3 regions of the Salinibacterium sp. SWN1162 genome follow, and region 1 is predicted to be linked to each of the others. Evidence: riboswitches for the same ligand, from Rfam matches in the RefSeq annotation. Region 1 holds a riboswitch; each other region holds the start of a gene.
The links. Region 1 has a riboswitch for thiamine pyrophosphate ahead of thiM (hydroxyethylthiazole kinase). Riboswitches for the same ligand answer to the same signal wherever they lie in the genome.

Region 2: another riboswitch for thiamine pyrophosphate. It lies ahead of I6E58_RS12295 (MFS transporter); the one in region 1 lies ahead of thiM (hydroxyethylthiazole kinase).
Region 3: another riboswitch for thiamine pyrophosphate. It lies ahead of I6E58_RS06490 (ECF transporter S component); the one in region 1 lies ahead of thiM (hydroxyethylthiazole kinase).

The regions. Positions count from the first base shown of each region.
Region 1 is NZ_JADYWT010000001.1:2,031,370-2,039,245, forward strand. It holds gene I6E58_RS09570 (hypothetical protein) at 1-518, shown strand, start outside; tRNA gene I6E58_RS09575 (tRNA-Pro) at 758-831, opposite strand; gene I6E58_RS09580 (bifunctional hydroxymethylpyrimidine kinase/phosphomethylpyrimidine kinase) at 908-2,485, opposite strand; gene thiE (thiamine phosphate synthase) at 2,482-3,198, opposite strand; gene thiM (hydroxyethylthiazole kinase) at 3,195-4,004, opposite strand; TPP riboswitch at 3,996-4,087, opposite strand; gene I6E58_RS09595 (DHA2 family efflux MFS transporter permease subunit) at 4,354-5,889, shown strand; gene der (ribosome biogenesis GTPase Der) at 6,023-7,543, opposite strand; gene cmk ((d)CMP kinase) at 7,558-7,876, opposite strand, start outside.
Region 2 is NZ_JADYWT010000003.1:190,742-198,617, reverse strand. It holds gene I6E58_RS12305 (heme-binding protein) at 1-354, shown strand, start outside; gene I6E58_RS12300 (Ppx/GppA phosphatase family protein) at 410-1,387, shown strand; gene I6E58_RS12295 (MFS transporter) at 1,426-2,775, opposite strand; TPP riboswitch at 2,766-2,875, opposite strand; gene I6E58_RS12290 (iron-containing redox enzyme family protein) at 3,064-4,260, shown strand; gene I6E58_RS12285 (CDGSH iron-sulfur domain-containing protein) at 4,257-4,463, shown strand; gene I6E58_RS12280 (PPOX class F420-dependent oxidoreductase) at 4,484-4,873, shown strand; gene I6E58_RS12275 (VWA domain-containing protein) at 5,162-6,907, shown strand; gene ctlX (citrulline utilization hydrolase CtlX) at 6,918-7,876, opposite strand, start outside.
Region 3 is NZ_JADYWT010000001.1:1,375,309-1,383,184, forward strand. It holds gene I6E58_RS06465 (glucose-6-phosphate dehydrogenase) at 1-1,043, shown strand, start outside; gene I6E58_RS06470 (SRPBCC family protein) at 1,040-1,570, shown strand; gene I6E58_RS06475 (VanZ family protein) at 1,672-2,115, shown strand; gene I6E58_RS06480 (DUF3097 domain-containing protein) at 2,112-2,963, shown strand; gene I6E58_RS06485 (LLM class F420-dependent oxidoreductase) at 3,019-3,945, opposite strand; TPP riboswitch at 3,972-4,080, shown strand; gene I6E58_RS06490 (ECF transporter S component) at 4,114-4,746, shown strand; gene I6E58_RS06495 (ATP-binding cassette domain-containing protein) at 4,755-6,182, shown strand; gene I6E58_RS06500 (energy-coupling factor transporter transmembrane protein EcfT) at 6,179-6,934, shown strand; gene I6E58_RS06505 (ATP-binding protein) at 6,924-7,448, shown strand; gene I6E58_RS06510 (hypothetical protein) at 7,445-7,876, opposite strand, start outside.

The sequences.
Region 1 (7,876 bases):
CCGTTGTGTGCCCGATTCGCGAGATGATGAAAACGGCTGCCAAGAAGTCGCGCCCCGAAATCGAGCACGACGACATCCCCGCCGAGCTTGATCGCATTTGTAAGCAGCACTCGGTCTCGTTCGAGCACGTCGAGATTCAAAAACGAGCACAAGGGCTCGTCTACGGCACCGAAGAGTGGGAAACCTTCCACCAGTACGCCCGAAATGGAATTGAATCTCTCAATGCCCAGATTAAGACGGGTGGTACTTCTGACATTCAGACCGCTTCTCGACGACGCACCCGCGGAATTGCCGCTGCATCAATCTTTTCCGCGTTCCTGCTTGTTCAACACAATCTGACGCGCATCGCCAGCTTCCTCAAGAAAGAGTTCGAAGATTACGCGCAAATTCTGGTTCGCCAGACGGCCCCCTCGCTGCGCAGTCGCGACGCCCACTGGACGAACGCCTACACAGCAACGACTCCGAACGTGGTGATCCCCATCGTTCTTCCGCTGACCGAGCCACCGCTGCGAACCTAGCTGGGCTCTCAAGCCCCAATTCACCAGCCCGAGACGGGCAAGTATCCGCTTGACGAACAATTCGACGCGCTCCCGAACGGGAGCGTTTGGCATTTAAGCATTCGAACCGCTCACGAGATGAGCGGTCAGGCGTGATCGTAAGCCGAAAGCGTGCGTTAAGAAGGAAAACCCTCCCGGATTACCCGGGAGGGTTTTTGTGTCCTTAGGTTCTTAGAACAGTATCTAGAAGAACCCCATTGTCGGGCTGACAGGATTTGAACCTGCGACCCCCTGACCCCCAGTCAGGTGCGCTACCAAGCTGCGCTACAGCCCGCGACAACTCCACTATCCTAACGCGGAATTTGAGGGCCCGTGTTCACTTTGGGGTCAATTGGGGAACAGAAACAAAATCAATGCGAGCTAACCCCGTGCGCGGCAGCGAAGAACTCGCGTTCGTGCTCCGTGGAGGCCACGAAAGCGGTGAGCATCGCATCCCGAACTACCGGCGTGGCGTCTGCGGCGAGCGTCGTCACTATCGTGATGGCCTGCTCGGTGGCATCCGTGAAGGCGTCATCGGCGTAGGTCGTCAACCAGTCGGCGTAGGGGTGCTCGGCGTGCGCGAGCGGGTGCAGGCGCGAACCGACGTCGTGGTACACCCAGAAGCAGGGCAACAGAGCGGCAGCGAGCACCGCATAGTCACCGCGGGCAGCCGTCGCCAGCAGGTGGTTGAGGTACCCGGTGGTGGTCGCACTGGGCGAGGCCGCGAACACTTCGCCCTCGGGAGACCATGACTCGTGCAACTGCAGTTCGGTCACGATGCAGCCCTCAGCGCTCGATGCCCAGAAGGCTTGTTCCGCAGCGGTGGGTGCCAGCCGGGCGGCTTCGGCGATCGCCCGCGCATAATCCCGCAGGTAGAGCGCATCCTGAGCCAGGTACCAGACGAAGTCGCCCCGCTCGAGGGAACCATCGCCCAGCGCCCGCACAAAGTCACCGTTGTCGATCTGAGCGCGGATGTCCGCAATCTCGGCCCACCAGTGCTCCCGCACCTCTGCCGCCGTTGGCGCCGTCTCTACGCCCCCGCGAGCCCACAGCCCCGCAAAGTGGCTGATGGGCCCATGCCCGTCGCCTACCTGCAGAGCTGCACCGGCACGGATGCTCTCGCTCAACCACCGCTTCGACTCCCCCACCGCGGCAGGCCAATCGCCGGTCGCCGCAATGCGCGTCGCCAGCGCACTTGACAGCGAACAGCCCGTTCCGTGCGTGTTCGTGGTCTCTAGACGGATGCCGACAAACTCTGTCACGACCGGCGCGTTCCCGAAACGAGCATCCACGAGCGCATCCGGAGCCTCAGCCCCACTCAAGTGGCCGCCCTTGGCGAGCACGCGCACCCCGTAGGAGGCAGAGACTCGCGCCGCCTGCGCCAGCACCTCGTCCCACGTCTCGGCGGCAGGCTCTCCCGCAATAATCGCGAGCTCAGGGATGTTCGGTGTCACCAGATCGCTGACCCGCACCAGTTCACGCAGCGCCAGCTCGGCTTCCGTATTCAGCAGGCGATCTCCACTGGTCGCAACCATCACCGGGTCAAGCACAACGAGCGGTGGCTTGACTCGCGCCAGCCATTCCTGCACGACAGCAACGACCTCCGGAGTGCCAAGCATCCCAATCTTCACTGCATCGATCGCTATGTCGTCGCTGACGGCATCCAACTGTTTCTTCAAAAACGAGGCCGGCGGCACATGCACGCCACTCACGCCCTGCGTGTTCTGGGCCGTCAGCGCCGTGATCGCCGCCATGCCGTAGCCGCCATTGGCCGCAATCGACTTGAGGTCAGCCTGGATGCCAGCCCCACCCGAGGGGTCGCTGCCGGCAATGCTCAGTACCCGCGGTACCCGCACCCCGTTCGTACCCGCGGCCGCAACCGCACTCGCACCCGTCCCAACGCCTGAACTCACACTCACGTTCTCTCCCTTACCCGCAACTTCACTCACGCCGTCTCCCCCGCTCGAACTCCAGCCCACGCTGCGGCGAGCGCCCGTGCCGCTTCTCGCGGGTCGGCAGCACCACAGATAGCGGACACCACCGCAGCACCATCGGCACCAGCGGCGCGCAACAACGGAACATCCGCCAGACCAATCCCGCCAATAGCAACAGTCGGCAGTTTGCTGACTGCGACGAGTTCGGCCATGCGGGCGTGCCCCAGAGCATCCGGAGCATCCTTCTTGGTCGTCGTGGGGTTCAGTGCGCCAATACCGACGTAGTCGACCCCGGCGGAGCGCACCCCGGCTGCGAACAACTGGTCCTCGGTAGAGGCGCTCAACCCGACAATGGCATCCGGCCCGACAAGTGCTCGAACGGATGACACGGGCAAGTCGTTTTGCCCCACATGCACTCCGGCCACTTTGGCACCCATTTCGCGGGCCGCCAGGTACACGTCGACGCGGTCATTGACGAGCACGGGCACCTTGCGCGCCACTGCGGTCGACACCCGCAAGACGATGTCGAGAAATTCGTGGGCGGGAGTGTCCTTCTCGCGAATTTGAACGACAGTGACTCCCCCGGCGACGGCCTCATAGACAAGATCAACCAGGTCATGGCCGGCCGCGCGGGCCTGGGTCGAATCCGTCACGAGATAGGTCGAGAGGTTGAAGCTCTCGCGAAAACCGTTGCCTACCGCTCTCTCGTTCTCTCGCACGCCGCTCACGCGATCACCGCCCGTTCTGCAATGTCGTCTACTGACACTTCGCTCAGTGCGTCCAGCAGAGCCACAGCGAAGCTTCCCGGCAGCGCCGAACGTTCCGCCGCGAGATCAGCCGCTACCGTGTACACGCTCGTCGCCGCTACTGCCGCGGTCAACGCATCCGGAGTCACCGCAGCAAACGCCGCCATGATCGCTCCCAGCGCACAGCCACCACCCGTGACCTTTGTCAGCACCGGATGCCCGTTTGTGAGTCTCACGACACTCACGCCATCGGTCACGAGGTCAGTCGCTCCCGATACTGCGACGGCGCCGCCCGTCACGCGAGCGAGCATCTGAGCAGCAGTGAGTGCGGAATCCACACTGCTCGTGCTGTCGACACCACGGCCACCAGCGCCTAGTTCGGCAAGCGCCAGAATCTCTGAAGCATTGCCCCGCACAATCGACGGCCCGAGATCACGCAGGCGATACGCCAAAGGAGTCCGCACGGGCAGAGCACCAATAGCCACGGGGTCGAGCACCCATGGCGTTCCCGCAGCGTTGGCGGCCGGTGCTGCCTCCAGCGCCGCAGCGCGCTGCTCTTCACGGCAGGTGCCGAGATTGATGAGCACTCCGGATGCCACCCCCGCGAACATGCCCGCTTCCTCCGGAATATCCACCATGGCCGGAGCCGCACCCACGGCCAGCAGAGCGTTAGCGGTGAAGCCCACCACCACGCTATTGGTGATGCACTGCACGAGCGGCGACGTCGATCTCACCGCCTCGAGCGCGTCTTGAGTGGCGGTCAAAAAGTTTGGTGGCGTACGCGACATGCACGACATCCCTTCGCTAGTTCTAACTAGATCAGGTTCGACGGGTGTGTTCTCAGCCCCGCAGGGCACCCCGTGTCACAAGTTGTGCCTCCAACATAGCGCTTCCCGCAGCTGCTCGGGCAGAGGTATTGCGCCCGACCGTCGTGGACCACTTCTCGCTCGACAGGGCCTGCTCATGCCCCACTTCTGCCCCACCGCGAGCCGGTTTGCCGCCGACTCCACGCAATCGGGATTATTTTGCTGTCGGATGTCGTTGCACTGAGCGAGAATAAAGAAGACGACTGATTTGTGCGCCCTGTCGACCGCGGCTGCTGCTTCGTCCTACCGCTTGAGACACGACAGGATTTTCATGACCAGCACCACGCCGATCACCGGCAGCATTCCCCTCGCCCCACCCGGTGCGAGCTCCTTGTCCAGCTCTGCGGCGGGCGCCGTCGACAACAGCGGTCGCAACCGTCTCGTCATCGCGCTCATGCTCGCGGCAACCTTCGTGGTGTTCCTCAACGAGACGTCGCTCGTCGTTGCCATCCCCCGCATCATGGAAGACCTCAAGATCGAGCCCAGCACCGCTCAGTGGTTGTCAACGTCGTTCATGCTTACGATGGCGGTAGTGATTCCGATTACCGGATTCCTTATCCAACGCTTCACGACCCGCAGCATCTTCATCGCTGCCATGACGCTCTTCACCGCGGGCACGCTTCTGGGCGCGATCGCCCCCACCTTCGCGATCCTCATCGTCGGTCGCGTCGTTCAAGCCTCGGGTACCGCCATCATGCTGCCGCTTCTCATGACCACCGTCATGACTCTCGTCCCCCCGGCTACCCGCGGTAAGACGATGGGCAACGTCTCGATCGTCATGTCGATGGCTCCCGCCGTCGGCCCGACCGTCGCCGGTCTTGTCCTGGCTGTCTTTGACTGGCGCTGGGTTTTCATCGTCATGATCCCCATCTCGGTCACCGCGCTCATCCTCGGCATCACCAAGGTGCGCAACGTTACGGATCCTCGCAAGGTGTCGATCGATGTACTCTCGGTCATCCTTTCTGCGATTGCCTTTGCGGGACTCATTTACGGCCTCTCGAGCCTCGGCGAATCAGCGAGCGGTGAGGTGCTCGTCGCCCCCGCCATCCCCATCGTTGCTGGCGCCATCAGCCTTGCGCTGTTCATCATGCGCCAGCTGAAGCTGCAGAAAACCGATAGCGCGCTTCTCGACCTGCGCACCTTCGCCGCCTCCGGCTTCGCCGTCTCCATCGGCCTCATGATGGTCATGATGGCGGCGCTCTTTGGCACCATCATCCTGCTCCCCATGTTTACGCAGGACGTTCTCGGTCTCGAGCCCATCCAGAGTGGACTGCTCGTACTTCCCGGCAGCCTCATGATGGGTCTTCTCGGACCGGTCGTCGGTCGCCTCTACGACAAGGTTGGCCCGCGCCCGCTCATGATCCCCGGTGCCATCGTCGTGAGCGCCGCCCTCTGGAGCTTCACGATGCTGTCGGAGAACAGCTCACCGTTCATGGTCGTCGCCATTCACGTTCCCATGAGCATCGGCCTCGCCTTCATGTTCACGCCGCTATTCACGTCGGCCCTCGGCAGCCTCAAGCCGCACCTGTACTCGCACGGCAGCGCCACCATCGGCACCGTTCAGCAGCTCGCGGGTGCCGCCGGTACGGCACTGTTTATCGCGCTGCTCACAGTGCAGTCCGTCGCGCTGGCCGCCGAAGGGGCACCCGACACCGAAGCTCTCGCCGGGGGCGTTCGTCTCGCCTTCATGGCCGGCGGAATCATCTCGCTGTTCGCGATCGTCGCCACGTTCTTCGTCAAGCGCAACGATGCCGAGGTTGACGCCGATGCGGATGCCGACGCGAACGTCGCACCGGTCGCACACTAACGCTCGAGCGTGAGCGGCAGCCCACCGGCATCCGCTCACGCGCTGGTTAACGCCAAACGGCGAGTCACTCTCCTAGGAGAATGACTCGCCGTTTGGTCGTTAAGCCGAAGCTACAGAGCCAAAGCTCGAGAACCTACTTACGCTTACGCTTCTCACGCACACGCATGTTGACCTGGATGGGGCTGCCATCGAAGCCGAAGATCTCACGCAGTCGACGCGTAATAAAGCGTCGGTACTGCGGGTCCAAAAATCCGGTCGTGAAGAGAACGAACGTCGGCGGACGGCTCGAAGCCTGCGTACCAAAGAGGATGCGCGGCTGCTTGCCACCACGAAGCGGGTGAGGGTGCTCCTGTGTGAGCTCAGCCAGAAGAGCGTTGAACTTACCAGTCGCAATGCGGGTATCCCACGACTCCAGCGCCAGCTCGAGAGCCGGAACCAGCTTCTCCATGTGACGACCGGTCTTGGCCGAGATGTTTACGCGAGGAGCCCACGCAACGTGCGCGAGGTCCTTGTCGATTTCACGCTCGAGCAGGTCGCGACGTTCATCGTCGAGAAGGTCCCACTTGTTGAAGGCCAGAACGAGCGCACGGCCCGATTCGAGCACGAGGTCAACAATCTTGAGGTCCTGAACACTGAGCGGCTGGCTCACATCGAAGATCACGACGGCCACTTCAGCCTTTTCCAGTGCCGCACTCGTGCGCAGCGTGGCGTAGAAGTCCGCCCCCTGAGCCAAAGCAACGCGACGACGGATACCGGCGGTGTCGACGAAACGCCAGAACTTTCCGCCGAGCTCGATCTGCTCGTCGACCGGGTCGCGAGTCGTGCCAGCGAGTTCGTTGACAACGACGCGCTCTTCACCGGCGGTCTTGTTGAGGAGGCTCGACTTGCCCACGTTCGGGCGACCAAGGATAGCGACGCGGCGCGGGCCACCCACTTCTTCCTTGGCTACATTCGAGATCTTCGGCAGGACCGTGAGCACGTGGTCGAGAAGGTCAGCAACACCACGGCCGTGAACGGCGGATGACGGCCACGGCTGACCGAGGCCGAGGCTCCAGAGCGACGCGGCATCCGATTCCTGGTGAACGTCGTCAACCTTGTTGGCGACCAAAATCACGGGCTTGTTAGTGGCGCGAAGCATGCGCACGACGTGTTCGTCGGTCGAGGTCGGGCCAACCGTGGCATCCACCACGAAAAGAACAGCGTCGGCGAGGTCGATAGCGATCTCAGCCTGGGCAGCAACCGAAGCGTCGATGCCCTTAGCGTCGGGCTCCCACCCACCGGTGTCGACGATCGTGAAGTGACGGTTGTTCCACTCGGCCTTGTAGTTCACGCGGTCGCGAGTAACACCGGGGGTGTCCTCGACCACGGCTTCACGACGGCCGATGATGCGGTTGACGAGAGCCGACTTGCCGACGTTCGGGCGACCAACGATCGCGAGAACCGGCAGAGCAGGCAGGTAGTAGATGGCATCCGGGTCGTCGGAGGCAGAATCCAGAACCTGGATGTCGTCGTCGTCGAGGTCGTAGTCGCTCAATCCGGCGCGAAGGGCGGAGGTGCGCTGGGCAGCCTCTTCTTCGTCCATGCCGGAAAGTCGCTCGACGAGATCCGGGTTCAGCTCGGGAAAATCGTCTGCGGCGGGCGAATGATCGGCCATGGGTAGTCCTTTGTTTACATACTGGAGCGAACGAAACTCGCGACGGCCGTCACGGTTTGATCGAAGTCAAGATTGGTGGAGTCAATGGTGATGACCCCATCGGCGGCGTTCATGAAGTCCACGACTTTGGAGTCCTGCGCATCTCGATAACTGAGTTGTTGCGCCGTTGTCGCGCTCGATTCTCCGGAGAGTTCAGCCGCACGACGTTCCATCCTAGCTTCTTCGCTGGCTGTGAGCAGAATTCGCGCCTGAGCATCCGGTGCAACCACCGTCGTGATGTCTCGTCCTTCGACCACGATTCCGGGTTTTTCGCTGCCGGCAATGATGCTGCGG
Region 2 (7,876 bases), on a different contig from region 1:
CTCATCCGGTACATCAGTGCTTCGAACATCTCGATGACGGCACCGGTCATTCAAGCGCCGGGCGAATCGAAGAAGTACACCGTGAGTTTCGTAATGCCGGCGGGCGCGACGAGCGTTCCTGCTCCGCGCGACGCTACCGTGCGCACCACCGATGTGCCCGAACAGCGGGTGGCCGCTCGCCGATTCAGCGGCGGCTCCAACGAAGAGAAGTACCAACAGAATGCGGATGCTCTGCTCGCCGCTCTCAACCGGGACTGCGTCGCGCCCCAAGGTGCCGTGTACTTCGCTCGCTATGACCCGCCGTGGAAGCCCGGATTCTTGAAGCGCAACGAAGCTCTCGTCGTCGTTCGCTAGCTACACCCGCTAGCTCGCGCTCACTAGCCCCATCCACCGCACTTCAGGAGAACCCATGACTCGCGTCGCTGCCATCGATTGTGGAACCAACTCGATCCGCCTGCTCATTGCGGATCTCGACGGCCACGGTGCACTCACCGATGTCGTGCGCACCCTTGAAGTTGTGCGCCTGGGGGAGGGAGTCGACCGCACCGGCAAGTTCAGCCAGGGTGCGCTCGATCGTACGCTCGCGGCTGTGCGTCGCTACGCCGAACTGTGCAGTGAGCACGGCGCCGAGCGCATCCGATTCGTGGCCACCTCTGCCACGCGGGATGCCACCAACCGTGCCGAGTTCACCGACGCGGTCTTCGCGATTCTTGGTGTGCCGGTCGAAGTGATTCCCGGAACAGAAGAAGCCGCCCTGTCGTTCCGTGGCGCGCTCACGGCGCTGCCCGCATCCGACCCTGACGGCGCCACCAGTGCCGCGCCGGCACCCCAACACCTCGTCGTCGACCTCGGCGGCGGCTCCACAGAACTCGTGATCGGTGGCCACATCCCCGAAGCGGCATATTCGATGGATGTCGGCTGCGTGCGTCTGGCGGAACGCAACATCACCACCGACCCGCCCGCCGAACCGGACCTCGCCAACATCCGGAGCGACGTCAGCGCGGCTCTCGATATCGCCACGGCGACGGTCGATCTCTCGCAAGCTACCGAAGTCATCGGTGTCGCCGGCACCGTCACGACAATCACCGCGCATGCCCTCGGCCTCACCAGCTACGACCCCGTCGCGATCAGCGGCAGCCGGCTGCCCCTCGCAGTGGTTCTCCGATCTTGCGAAGCGCTCACCCTCATGCCCCGCGCCGAACGCGAAGCGCTGCCCTATATGCACCCCGGTCGCGTCGACGTGATCGCCTCGGGTGCCGTCATCTGGGCTACCGTACTGCAGCGAGTGGCGGATGCCGCGGCTGCAGCAGGCCACCCGCTCGAGTGGGTTACGACCAGCGAGCACGACATCCTCGACGGCGTCGCTCTCTCGCTCGCGACTGATTAGCTGAGGGGTTGCCAGCGAGACGGAGCCGGCTCCACTAATTAAGCGAGCGGCACTGACTCGCTAGCATCCAGATCAACCCGCGCCGTCTCGGGCCCGAGGAACGCCCCCACCGCTATAAGCACTCCGCCAAGCGTGAGTAGCGCAGCCACGGCGCCCTGCTGCCCGAGCACACTCTGCAGCGCGGGCAAGTAATAGGGATACAGCGCCGGGATCACAATCGACAGGCTGTACCCCACGCCGTACCCGCTCGCCCGCACCGCGGTGGGGAACCGCTCGACGAGGTACGCGCCGACTGGCCCGTACGCCGACACCGTTACGACTTGCAGCACCACGATTCCCAGCACGAGTTGCCCAAGAGTGGGGGCCGCAAACACTGCAAGAAAGGCGAGCGGCCCGCCCACAGCGGTCAGCACCCCGAATCCCATAAAGAAACGCCGCCGCCCGGTGAACGTCGAAAGATGCCCGCACGCTGCCATAGTGAGAGCGGATGCCGCGGTGCCGATCATCATCGCGAATGACAGTGCTCGGCCATCCAGAGCACCGCTCGCACCCAACGCCCCCGCGCCGGAACCAAGCTGCCCGGCCAGCACCGGAATCGCCATGTTCGTGAGCAACCAGAGCCCGCTCATCATGATGAACACTTGCCAGAGCGCACGACGGTGGCGACCCACCAGAATCTCTTTCAGCGGGTTCGCGCGTTGCACCGGTCGTTGCCACTGCGGCGATTCCTCGACGCGCGCACGGTAGTAGAACAGCATCGTGAACGCGAGTAGTGAGCCCAGAACGAAGAGTGTTCGCCACCCCCACTGGTTATAGGCGGCGGCATCGAGCACGCTCTGCAGCACAAACACCATGCCCGCGATCGAAGCGTTGGCCCAGGGCGACATCCACATGATGAGCCCGCTCACGAGTCCCCGTCGTTCGGGCCGCGACCATTCCATAGCGAGCGGGATCGCGGAGGTGTATTCGCCGCCGAGGAAGATGCCGCCGACAAACCGCAGCAGCAGAATTGCGGCCAGAGTTCCACCGCCCAGCACGGTGTGATCGGGAACGAGCGCGATCAGCAGCGTCGTGAGGGCAACACCGAGCAGGGCAACTTTGGTGGTCGCGGTTCGCCCAATGCGGTCAGAGATCGACCCGAAGATCGCGGCACCGATGGGCCGCCCCAGAAGCGTCGCGACGAAGATCAGCCCCGCGTTGCCGACGAGGTTGTCCGAGCCAAAGAGCTGGGCGGATGCCGGAGCCAGCGCGATGACCGGCAAGAAGATGTCGAACTGGTCGACATAGTTGCCGAAGATGCCGCCGCGCACCGCACGTCGAGTGCCGAGTGGTGGCTCGGTTGCGACAGCGATGTTCGACGCACCAGCGTGCGAGTGAGATGAAGCCATAGACCGTTCTTCCTTCGCCGGCATTACCCGGTAGGTTCAACGGTCGAAGCTGCGTCAGCTTCCTCTCAGCCCGTGCCAGCGGGCTCCCGTGGGGACACGCAACAACTTAGCATCTGCCACTAGGCCGCCCAGTTGAACGTTCTCAGTGAGCTTACTGAGAAATATTTGGGAGCCCGGCAATTGCGTTGACGACCGTGTGCGCTGTTGGCAATATTGGTTCACTCACGAAGCTGATCAGGCAATTTGGGCGCCTGATCCGAAGACTTCGGATGAACTGGAGAGGTCATAATGCACCCCACGGAGAACTCTCCCGCGCGCGATGCTGTTCCCCACAATGGAGCAGCTCACGACGCAAACAGCGCCACGCGACTGTGCGAGAACTGGCATGACGAAGAAATCGAACCGCGCGGGCCTATCAGTTCGCTGCTGATCCCTGCGTTCGCCAGCGCGTCGGCACCACACACCATTGAGGGGCTCGCCGACGAAGTTGCTGCAGCCATCGCGAGCGGGCGCGACCTTATTCGCGACGACGACGTGCAACTCGCTCTCTACCTTCTCTACGGTCTGTATTACGGCAGGGTCGTCGACAACGGCGATCAGTGGGAGTGGCACGTCGATACCATTGCGGCCCGGCTAGATCTCGAGCGGGCTTTCGAAGCCCAGCTTCGCGCTCTGGTTCCCGCTTCCGAACTTCCTAACGCCGCCGCCGAAGACGTGGCTCAAGCGCTTTTCGCTCTCACGGCGCCTGATCCGGATGCTGGGCCAAGCCTCTCGCGCCACGTCGCGAAAAACCTCACTCAGGAACAAGCTGTCGAGTTCATGGTGCAGCGCTCCATCTACACACTGAAGGAGGCTGACCCACACTCGTGGGCGATCCCGAGGCTGACAGGGCGCGCGAAGGCGGCGCTCGTCGAGATCCAAGCTGACGAATACGGCAATGGTCGACGAGAACGGATGCACTCAGAGCTGTTCGCGCGCTCGATGCGTGGCATTGGTCTCGACTCGCGCTATGGAACGTACGTGAACTTCGTCCCGGCCATCACGCTCGCCTCCTTCAACATGATTTCGCTGTTCGGTATGAACCGTCGTCTCCGCGGCGCCATCGCCGGGCACCTGGCCGCGTTCGAAATGACGTCGTCGATCCCCAACGGACTTTACGCTCGCGGCTTCCGCCGTCTTGGTTTCGATGAGAACGTCACCGAATACTTCGACGAGCACGTTGAAGCGGATGCCGTGCATGAGCAAATTGCCGCCCGCGACCTCGCGGGTGGGCTTGCCGAAAGCGAACCTGCGCTGCTTAGCGAGATCTTCTTCGGAGCGCGTGCGTGCCTGCTCGTTGATGATTGGGTGGGGGAGCACATCCTCGAATCGTGGGAGGCCGAGAAATCGTCCCTGCGTAAGCCGTTCCCCTTCGAGGCGGTGCTGGCCGGCCGCGACGAAGGCGAGGAGAGTTCGGCGGGCGCTGAGGTGGGGGCAGGCCGATGACGGCTTCAGGCAAGACAGACGACGTCGAAATCACGGCGTGCACGAACGGTCCGCTTCTAGTGCGTGGGGAGATCGACCTTCGCTCGGCCGATGGCGAACCTATCGAGCAGGTCCGCAATACGGTCGCCCTCTGTCGGTGTGGCGTATCGGCGATCAAACCGTTCTGCGATGGCACCCACAAGCTCATCAATTTCAAGGCTTAGCGCCGCGGGATAATGGAGTCATGACCGCCGCTAACTTTTCCACGCTCGCCGCCGAGACTTACGTTTTGGTCACCACGTTCCGCAAGTCGGGGGAGCCGGTGTCGACTCCGGTCTGGGCGGTGGGCGTCGGCGATCGATTGCTGGTGACGACGGCGCCCTCGTCGGGCAAAGTAAAACGCATCCGCCACACCTCGCGAGTGGAGATCACTCCGTGCGACATGCGCGGCAATGTTTCTGAGGGTGCAATTGCGGTGCAAGCGACGGCCGCCATTCGCGATGACGAAGCGACGTTGGATGCCATGGATGCCGCTCTGAAGAAAAAGTACGGTGCCAAGTACGCGGCCATTCGTCTCGCACAAAAAGTTCGTGGCACTGCAGGGCAATCCGTGGCGGTCGAAATCCGTCTCTAGGATCGCTGATACCGGCGCACTGCGCTGGCGGGAGGTTGCGCGCACGGGAACAAGCGGCGCCTTAGGCGCTCGCGAATGGCGGAAAACTTCGTAACTCTTTCTTGCTCATTCGTCTGATTTCGAGCGTGTTTTTGTGGGTTGCCTCAGTTTTTCGCCGCAAAAGTGAGAAATTCCTGTGCACACCCGTTTCATTGACGCGAAATTGTGTCAGTATTGTGTAAGCCCCCGAAAGGGGGTCAACTCTTGGTTCCCCCGAAGCTGAGAGCACCCGTGATCGATGGAGTTCCCGTGACCCGACCTCGCCACCGTTCCAGAACGCTCAAATCCTGGTTTATACGTGCAAGCACCCCTGTCCTCGCTACCCTGCTCACCCTGTCCCTCGCTGGCGGTGGGGCGCTCGTCGCGCTCGCAGCTCAGAACAAGCTCGACGATTTCGTCGCTCAAACTTTCGGCTGCCCGAACGCCACCGAGCTCGCGGTAGTGACCGATCCCACGATTTCTTCGACCGTTCAGACGGTGGCCAACGCTTTCAACGCGGAGCATGTCGGGCAGTGTCTGTCCGTGAAAATCGTCACCCAGAATTCTGCTGACACCGCCGCTTTGCTCGCCTCCGGAACCTCGACCGGTGCGGATGCGTGGATCCCCGATTCGCCCGTCTGGCTCAACCGGGTAGAGAGCACAGCGACAGCGCTCGGCCGCGAAGTGCCCGCGACGCAGGAGTGGGACTCGATCGCCACGAGTCCGCTCGTGCTCGCGACCCCGGCCGTCAAGGTTGCAGAGTTCGAGGCTGCCGAGGTGGGATGGGGAGCCATCCTTGCTGGCCGCTATCGCACGCTGCTTCCCGACCCTGAGTCATCCGCATCGAGCATGATCGCGCTGGCGACCCTCAACGACCTTTCGGCGGAGGGCGACCCGAGCGATTTTGACCAGGTTCTCACCAACCTTGGGCGATCGATTCCAGACTCGACAAAGGCTGCGTTTACCGAGCTCCAGATCTCGGACTCACGAATGGTTGCTCTCGCTACTGAGCGTGAGATCGTCGAACACAACGCATCGAACCCCGACGAGCCGCTCGTCGCCCTTTATCCCGCTGAAGGGACAGTCGCCCTTACGTACCCCTTCGTCGTCGTCGAGAATTCGACCGTCACCGAGGTCGAACTATCGCGAATGACCGACGAAGAGCGCGCTGCCGTCGAGGATACAGAAACGACGCGCACGACTCTGCTTGAAGAGTTCGCAGACCTTGTTCGCGGTTCCTCGCAGGTTCTTAATGCGGAGGGTTTTCGTGACAACGCGGGAGAGGGCGAGATTCTCGCCTCGGGCGTGATCGCGGCCCCGGTCGAGACGAAGAGCGTTGGAGATACTGACGAACTCGTCAGCATCCTGCGTAACTGGAACGCACTGAACCTGCGCTCGCGCATCCTCACCGTCGTCGACGTTTCGGGATCCATGCTCGAGCGAGCATGGGATGGTCAGCGCCGCATCGAGATGTTCCAGAACTCGGCAGAAGATGCGTTCAGCACGCTCTCCGAAGATGACGAGCTCGGAATGTGGCTCTTCTCCAAGGAGCGAGTGGGTACGGAAGACTGGGAAGACGTCGCGGGCATTCGCTCGATGAACGACCCCGAACACGTCGAGAATCTGCAGGCGATCATCGACTCCTTACCCTCGCGAATCAGTGGCTACACCGGGCTCAACGATTCTGTGCTCGCCGCCGTGACGCACGTTCGCGAGGACTACAACCCTGACAAGGTCAACTCAGTAATGCTTATTACTGACGGTCGCAACGAAGACGACAACGGCATCTCTCTCGAGAAACTCCTCGAAGAATTGACTGTCATGATCGATGCAAACCGAGACGAGCCTGTTCCCGTGGTGCTCGTCGGAATTGGCCCAGACACCGACGTCGAGGCGATGCGCAAGATCGCCCAGGCCACCGGCGGAACGGCGTACCAAGCAAACAACCCCACCGAGCTCAGCAATGTGATGCTCGAGGCGTTGTCCCAGCGCGACTGCCGCCCGAACTGCAGCTAGCGAGACGCTGTTAGGCGCCTGCTGTCGGGGCTGTTTCGGCAGAACCGGCGGCGGGCACGCCTGCCGCAACATCCGCGGCCATGCGTGAGCGGCGATCCAAGTGGATGCCCGCCACCATGCAACGCACCGAGCCGCCAGCCAGCTCGATAGTCGGAATATCGAGAGGCACAATCTCGCAGCTCGCTTCGATCACCGATCGCTGAGCGGGCGTCAGGCTCTTCAGTGCCCGGCTCGAAAGTGCCAAGATGCGACCGTTGCTGCCCTTGAGTTCGAGCGCATTGCCCGCGAAGTTCGCAATCTGATCGGCCGTGAGGTCGATCAGGGTGCGGCCGGGGGCTGTCAGGCGCTCCGCCATCTCCATTCGGCGGTCGCCAGAAGCGATCAGGTCGAGCCCGATCATGGCGAAATCCGTGGCGATGCACATCATGACGTTGGTGTGATAAATCGGCACCCCGTGGCTATCGCGTGCTTCGAACATCATCGGCTCGTAGCCAAACGACGCACAGAAACGCTCCAGCGCGAGCGGGTTTGCGCGGTGCGATTCCGCCGCGTACGCCACCCGATTGGTGTGGTCAATGACCATCGCGCCGGTGCCCTCGAGGTAGATGCCGTCGTGCTCCAGGCCGGAGTAGTCGACGACATCCTGCACTCGAAAGTCGTGCTTCAGCATCTCAATCACGTCGGGGCGACGTTCCGTGCGGCGATTCGGCGCGTACATCGGGTACACCGCAACACGGCCGCCACTGTGCGTGGAGAACCAGTTATTGGGGAACACGCTGTCGGGGCGCGAGCTCTCCGTGTCTTCGAATACATGGATGCTCACGCCAGCGTCACGAAGAGTCTCGGCCACCTGGGTGGACTCGTCGTACGCGGCGCGAGCAATCTCATCCGGTGTTCGCGTGGGGTCAGTTGACTGGAAGGCGTTGTCACCCGCGGTCTGGCTGTTCGGCGTGAACCGGTGCGGGCGGA
Region 3 (7,876 bases), 660 kb from region 1:
CTGCTATTGCCCAGAAGGCAGTGGCCGTGCTCGCGACGCTCGAACTGCCCGAAGGCATTGTGCTCGCACTAGAAAAGCCTTTCGGCAGTGACGAAGCGAGCGCTCGCGATCTCAATCGCATCCTGCAGACGATCGTGCCTGAAGAGCAAGTGTTTCGAGTGGACCATTTTCTCGGTAAATCGACGGTGCTGAACCTGTTGGGGTTGCGCTTCGCTAACCGCGTTTTCGAACCGCTGCTGGCTGCGCCCAACGTGGCGAAGGTCGAGCTGATTTTCGATGAGGCTCTCGCTCTGGAAGGTCGCGCTGGATACTACGACCGTGCTGGAGCCGTCGTCGACATGATCCAAAGCCATCTGTTGCTGGTTCTGGCGCTCACCGCGATGGAGCCGCCAGCGAGCGTGAGTTCCGAGGACCTTCGCGGTTCTATGGCGCAGGTGCTCCGTGCGACTCGCGTGCAAACGGTCGATGGCACGTGTGCGCGACGTGCCCGCTACACCGCGGGAACGATTGGCGATCGCCGCCTTCCGGCGTACGTCGATGAGAATGGTGTCGACCCGGAGCTTGGCACTGAAACTCTCGCTGAAGTCACCTTCGAGATCGACAACTGGCGTTGGGCGGGAGTTCCGTTCGTGCTGCGCTCGGGCAAAGCTCTGGGCGATTCCCGCCAAGACATCGTGATTACTTTTGCGCCGGTTCCGCATTTGCCGAACGGGCTCACAGGTAGCGCCGAGCCGGCGAAACTCACCATCTCGATCAAGCCTGCAACGCTCTCGCTCGATCTCATCGTGAATGGCGAGGGCGACCCGTTCACTCTCGATCGCACTCAACTGACAACCACGCTGGGCGACGCGGCGATGAGCGCGTATGGCGAGGTCATCGCGTCACTCATCGACGGCGATCCGGTGCTCTCGGTGCGGGGCGATGTTGCCGAACAGTGTTGGCGAATCGTGGCTCCGGTGCTTGACGCCTTTCGCAACGACCGGGTTCCCCTCGAGGAGTATCCAGCAGGGTCGCACGGCCCCGAATCGTGGAGCCGGCCGTGACAGGCACCGGCGCTCGGGGCGTGACGGGCGGTCGAGGTGTGACGGGCGGTCGAGGTGTGACGGCGCGCGCAACCGCACGCACCCGCGCGAGTGCAGAGCAGGCGTACGTGCTCTCGGGACCTCTCGACCCCACCGATTTTTATCCGCGGTTTGGGCCGTTGCCCGCCGTTGTCGCGGTATTGGATCAGTCGGGCGACTGGGACACGATCGGCCGCACTCGCCGCTTGATTCTCTCCGATAGTGGTCATGTCATTGAGACGATCACTGACACCGAAGTCCCCGGGCTGTTTGCCTACGAGCTCAGCGATTTTCAGCGACTGTTCGGGATGCTCGTCTCGGGCGCCCGCGCCGAATGGCATTTCGACAGCACGATCAACGGTGCGCGCATCTCATGGAGCTACACCTTCGTCGCCAAGCGTGGCCGACGGTGGGCGGTGTGGCTCATCGTACGACTGTGGTGGGGGCGGTACATGCGCCGAGTCTTGCCTCCGATCGCTCGGGAGATTGAGCGTCTCGCTGCACGTTAGTCAGCTCCAGTTATCTAATCGTTGCAAGAAACGGCGTCGTTCACACCCTCCACGCACCATTCTCACAACTTGCGCGGAGATGCGCTTGTGACAATGTTTCTATGTTCCGATCGAGATTTGCAGTGGCTGCCGCAGCAGCGCTGTACTTCGCCGCTCTGGCGAGTCTCGCTTTCGTGATTGCCCCGGGCAGCGATGGCCGCTTTTGGCTGTGGACGACCGTAGCGTTCATTCCGGTCGGTGTCTTTCTTGTCGGCATGTTCGGTCGCCGACGGTGGTGGGCAGCGCTCGCCTTTAGCATCGTCGCGGCGTCGTGGCTCGAAGCTGCGCAGACAGTGTGGATGCCCGCGGGCTATGCCGCTGTCGTAGACATTCTTCTGGCCAGCATCGGTGCCGGCATCGGAGTCTCAGCTGCCGTGGGTATAGCCCTCTGGCGCGAACACTCGGAACGGCCAGCGACGCGCACTACGCAAGCCACCACCAACCTCGCGACCTCTCGTCGCGCCTCCGCCAGCAACTCGGCGGCACCGCTTAACCTCGATCGGTGACCGACGACCGCTATTCCCACGATGTTCTTGCCGACTTCAGCATTCAGCGCGGCCCGAAGGTTCTTCCGAAGGTCCCGATCGAGAGAGACATGGTCGTCGAAGTCATTGCCGACGGCTACGTCGGTGCACTCGTGCGCTTTACCGACGGACTCATGGAATTGGAAGACCGCAGCGGCCGCTCCCGTGCCTTCCCGCTGGGAAGTGGCTATCTGATCGATGGCGTGCCGGTCGAGCTAACAAAGCCCGCGCCCAAAGTCGGTGCGACCGCTACTCGCAAGACCGCGTCGGGCTCTTTCGCCGCGCCAGAGCAGCGCGCCCGCACCGCGCTTGCGAGCCGTATTTATGTGGAGGGTCGCCACGATGCCGAACTCGTCGAAAAGGTGTGGGGCGATGACCTGCGAGCCGAGGGAGTCGTTGTTGAGTTCCTGGGGGGCATCGACGATCTCGAGAAGATTGTCGCGGACTTTGCGCCCAACTCCGAACGCAAGCTGGGCATCTTGGTTGATCACCTTGTGCCGGGCTCAAAAGAGAGTCGCATTGCCGAGGCTGTGGGCCGCGGCAAGTACGGCAAGTATGCGCTGATCGTCGGGCATCCGTTTGTGGATGTCTGGCAGGCGGTCAAGCCTCAGAGCCTCGGAATCGCCGCCTGGCCCACCGTTCCCCGCACGATTGAGTGGAAGCACGGCATCTGCGAGGCGTTCGGCTGGCCTCATGACGATCAAGCGGATATCGCGCGCGCCTGGCAGTTCATCCTGTCGAAGGTGAAGAACTTTGGCGATCTCGAACCTGAACTGTTGGGCCGCGTTGAGCACTTGATCGACTTCGTGACGGTCGACCAAGAATCGTAGCTCGCTAGCTAGCTAGCTAGCTAGCGAGCGCAACGCTTCGCAGATGTGCCGTCGCTCAGTCGAGCTGGGGGAGCACTTCGCGCGCGAGAAAGTCGAGCTGGTCGAGGTCGTGAAAGTCCATGATCTGAAAGTAGACCCGGGTAAAACCGAGGGCTTTTAGCTCGGAGATCTTGTCGACGACTTCGCTTGCGGTCCCCGCGAAGCCCCCGAGGCGCAACGCGTCCGGGGTGCTGTTGGCTGCGGTCGCGCGAGCGTCGATTTGAGCGTCAGTGGCTCCGACTGCGGTCGTTCCTGCTATCGAGAGCACGAGGGTCGATGGGTCGCGTTCGAAGTGCTCGCACGCGGCATGCACGCGGTCGATGCGTTCCTTGAGCGGTGCGATGGTGGCGAAGCCAGCGTTGTATTCGGCGGCGAACTTAGCCGTGAGCGCTGGCGTACGGCTCGGGCCGCTGCCGCCGATAATGATCGGTAGCGGGTCTTGCGTGGGCTTCGGCAGCGCGGGGGAGTTGCTCAACTGGTAGTGCTTGCCCTCATACGAGAAAGTCTTTCCGGGGTCAGTGCCCCAGATGCCCGTGATCACGTCGAGCTGTTCTTCGAGCATCCCGAACCGCTTTGCCGGAAAGGGGATGCCGTAGGCGGCGTGTTCGCGCTCGAACCACCCCGTGCCCAAACCGAGTTCAATGCGCCCGCCCGACATGTCGTCGACCTGAGCGACCTGAATCGCCAGGATTCCCGGATGCCGGAAGGTCGCCGACGAGACGAGCGTACCGAGGCGAATAGTCGAGGTCTCCCGCGCGAGACCGGCGAGCGTGGTCCAGGAGTCTGTCGGTCCAGGCATGCCGCCGTTGCGGTCATCCATCGTCAAATAGTGGTCAGAGCGAAAGTAGCCCGTGAAGCCGAGCTGCTCTGCCGCTTGCGCGAGCAGAAGCTGGTCGGTGTAGCTGGCGCCGTTCTGAGGCTCTGTGAAGATGCGGAAGTCCATGCCCCGAGCCTATTGATGATTAGACTGGGTGGCGAACACGGGAGTCCGGTGAGCCGGGCTGAGAGGGAGCTTCTCCAAGCTTCGACCGTCGAACCTGATCTGGATCATGCCAGCGCAGGGAGCAGACACTCTTGAAACCCGTGCCATTCACTAGTGAAAGGCACGAAAGTGACCACAACAGCACCATCTTCACCCTCGTCCACCACCTCGACGCTGGGATCGCGCTTTCAGTGGCGCGTCATCGACATCGTCGTGGCCAGCGTCATCGGCGTCGCGAGCGGCTTGATTTTCGTCGTCTGGAACGTGGCGTCAACGCCGGCACTGGCACCGTTTTCGGCGCTGCTCCCGGGACTCCAAGCGATCGGCGGAGGCTTCTGGCTGTTCGCCGGTGTTCTCACCGCGCTCGTTATTCGTAAGCCGGGCGCCGCAATCTATGGTGAAGTCGTCGCAGCCTCGGTCTCGGCCCTCATCGGCAATCAGTGGGGCATCCTCACCCTCGTCAGCGGTATTACCCAAGGAGTGGGCGCCGAGATCGTGTTCGCTGCGTTCCTCTACGCAAACTGGCGGGTCAGCGGCGCCATTCTGGCCGGCGCCGGAGCAGGACTCGCCATGGTCATCACCGACTTGCTGCTCTGGTACCCGGGCTCAGCACTGCCCTTCATTGTCATTTACGCGATCGCTGGCGTCGTCGGCGGAATGCTCATCGCCGGATTACTCTCGTGGCTCGCCACGCGTGGTCTTGCTGCCACCGGCGCGCTCAACCGTTTCGGTGCCGGTCGCGAGATTGCGAAGCGGGTCTGACCCCCACAGTGCCTGCTGGCGTCACCGTCGAAGGATGGGGGTGGCGCCACTCCAGCAGGCTCGCGTGGGCGGTGCGCGGGCTCGACCTGCGCATTGAACCGGGCGAACGTGTACTTCTCCTCGGCGAATCCGGGGCAGGAAAATCGACCTTTCTCCATGCCCTTGCCGGGATAGTCGGTGACGACGAAGGTGAGTCAGAAGGCTCACTTCTTGTCGATGGCGAGCATCCGGCATCCGTTCGTGGCCGCACGGGGCTCGTGATTCAAGACCCAGATAGTCAAGTGATTCTGGAACGCGTTGGTGACGACGTTGCTTTCGGTTGCGAAAACCTCGGGGTGCCGCGCGACGAAATTTGGCAGCGAGTGCGCCATAGTCTCGATCAGGTCGGCCTCGACGTCGCTCTCGATCGCTCGACGGGCGCGCTCTCGGGCGGGCAAAAGCAGCGTCTAGCGCTCGCCGGAGTACTCGCGATGCAGCCGGGGCTCATCGTTCTCGACGAGCCAACCGCCAATCTCGACCCCGTTGGTGTTACCGAGGTTCGGGATGCAGTCATCCGGGTCGCCGAAGCGACCGGCGCCACGATCGTCGTGGTCGAGCATCGCGTGTCGGTGTGGAGCGAAGTTGTCGATCGCGTCGTTGTGCTCGCAGCCGGCGGGGGAGTCATCGCCGACGGGCGACCTTCGGAGGTGCTCTCGCGCCAAGGGCAGCAGCTTGCTGCTCGCGGGGTCTGGATTCCGGAGTTCCCGCCGCCGCGCCCCCAGCGCACCGCTCGCGGTGAGCAGCACACCGTTCTTACGGCGCAAAGCTTGGCATTCGGGCGCGCGAAGAAAGCACTCGGAATACCCTTCGACCGCGAGATCCTGAGCAGCCACGCGCTCGCCATTACCGGTGCCAACGGCGCCGGAAAGTCCACGCTCGCACTCACCCTTGGCGGGCTACTAGCACCGGTAGACGGTGCCGTGGTCGCGAGCCCCGCACTCGCAAACGGGGCGGGCCCGCATCCGATCAGATGGAAGTCGCGTCAACTGCTCACTCGAATCGGTACCGTTTTTCAAGACCCGGAGCACCAGTTTTTGACGAGCACGGTGCGCGCAGAGCTCGAAGTGGGTCCGCGGGCGCTGAAGCTTTCGACAGCGGAAATGAATGCTCGGGTCGATGAGCTACTCACGCGGCTCCGTCTCGAGCAGCTGGCCGAAGCCAACCCGTTCACGCTCTCGGGGGGCGAGAAACGTCGCCTCAGTGTCGCTACCGCCCTGGCTACGCGCCCGCATGTTCTGGTACTCGACGAACCCACGTTCGGCCAAGATTCGCGTACGTGGAGCGAACTGCTCGCACTGCTGGCTCGGCTCGTGGATGACGGCAGCAGTGTGATCGCGGTCAGTCACGATCTCGAGTTTGTCGACGCGCTCGCAGACTCTACGGTGGTGCTCGAATGATCCCCATCGCGGCCGTGAACCCCGTGGCCAAGCTTGGAGCGGGGCTTATTGTGAGCCTCTTCCTCATCCTCACGATCGACTGGGTTTCCGCGGCGACGGCTCTCGTGCTCGAGCTCGTGATTATCGCGTTCCTGGGCATCGAACCGAAGCGTTTCTGGCTGCGAACGTTGCCGGTCTGGATCGCGGCGCCGCTTACCGCGCTCACGATCTTGCTCTATGGGCGCTACGACGGCGAGGTGTACTTCGAATTCTTGCTGATCAGCATCAGCGACGGCTCAATCGAGCTGGCTCTCGCCACGTTTCTGCGGGTGCTCGCGATCGGTTTGCCCGCGGTGGTGCTCTTCATCTCGATTGACCCCACTGACTTCGCCGACGGGCTTGCCCAGCGTCTACATTTTCCCGATCGTTTCGTACTCGGCGCGCTTGCTGCGGTGCGGATGGTCGGCCTCTTTCTCGAGGACTGGCGCTCGCTAGAGATGGCTCGACGCGCTCGCGGCGTCGCTGATCGCGGAAGGCTCCGTCGACTCGCGGGTCAGGCCTTCGCGCTGCTGGTGCTGTCGATTCGGCGCGGAAGCAAGTTATCCATCGCGATGGAAGCACGAGGCTTTGGCGGCTCTCAGCAGCGCACCTGGGCGCGAGAATCACGCTGGGGCGCAGCAGAGTGGCTCACTCTGCTCGTCGGGCTTCTCGTGGGCGTTACCGCTACCGTGGTGGCCGTGCTTACGGGAAGTTGGAACCTCATTGTCGGCTGACGTCACGCGACCGCTGCCATCGCCACGCTGGCGCTGTCTCATCGATGGTCGGTCTGGTTCGGGTAAAACCGAACTGGGCCGAGCGATGGCGGCCGCGTGGCCCGAGGTTCAACTCGTCAAGCTCGATGACTTGTACCCGGGCTGGGATGGGCTGGATGCCGCGAGCAGCATTGTTCCGTGCATTCTCACGCAATTGCGGTGGCAAGAATGGAACTGGGCCACCGATTCGGCGGGCGCGTGGCACGAACTCGACGGTGATCGCCCCATCGTTATCGAGGGCATCGGCTCGCTGAGCCGGGCCTCGAAACCACTCGTCGATCACACCATCTGGGTCGATCTCGATGATGTCGCGCGAAAGAAGCGCGCCCTCGATCGCGATGGCGACACCTACGCCCCGCACTGGGAGCGCTGGGCTCGGCACGAGCAGAGCTTTATGGCGCGCGAGAAACCGCGAGAACTTGCGGCTGAGATTGTCGACGGCGTCGACATCTCACGCTGGTTTGAGCGTAGCTAGCTCGTCTTCGTCCACAACTGAGTGAGATCGGTTCCGCGGGGGTTGATAGTCATCGCGTCAGCCTCGCACGTGAGGATGAGCCCGACGACGTCGTCAAAATCGCTACGAGGAATGGTGTACTCCAGTTCCTCTACCGGTTCGTCGTCGAGCGTCGCGGCAGTTTCTACGGTGTACTCGGAGACATCCCAGTTGTGGGGGATGGCGACATCGACATTGATGAGGGCTTGGCCCGTTACCGTGCCGGTATACGACTGCGTAATGGTCATGACTTGGTCTTTTTTAGGCTCAGCGGTGATCGTGAACACGAGATCAGAGTCGATCGTGATTCCGCCGTTGCTCGTCCAGGTCAGCGTTTGGCCGCCAGTCGGGTCGACAGCACTAGCCGGCACATCTTCGGAGTCGAGTTCAGCGAGGAGCTTTTCTGACGC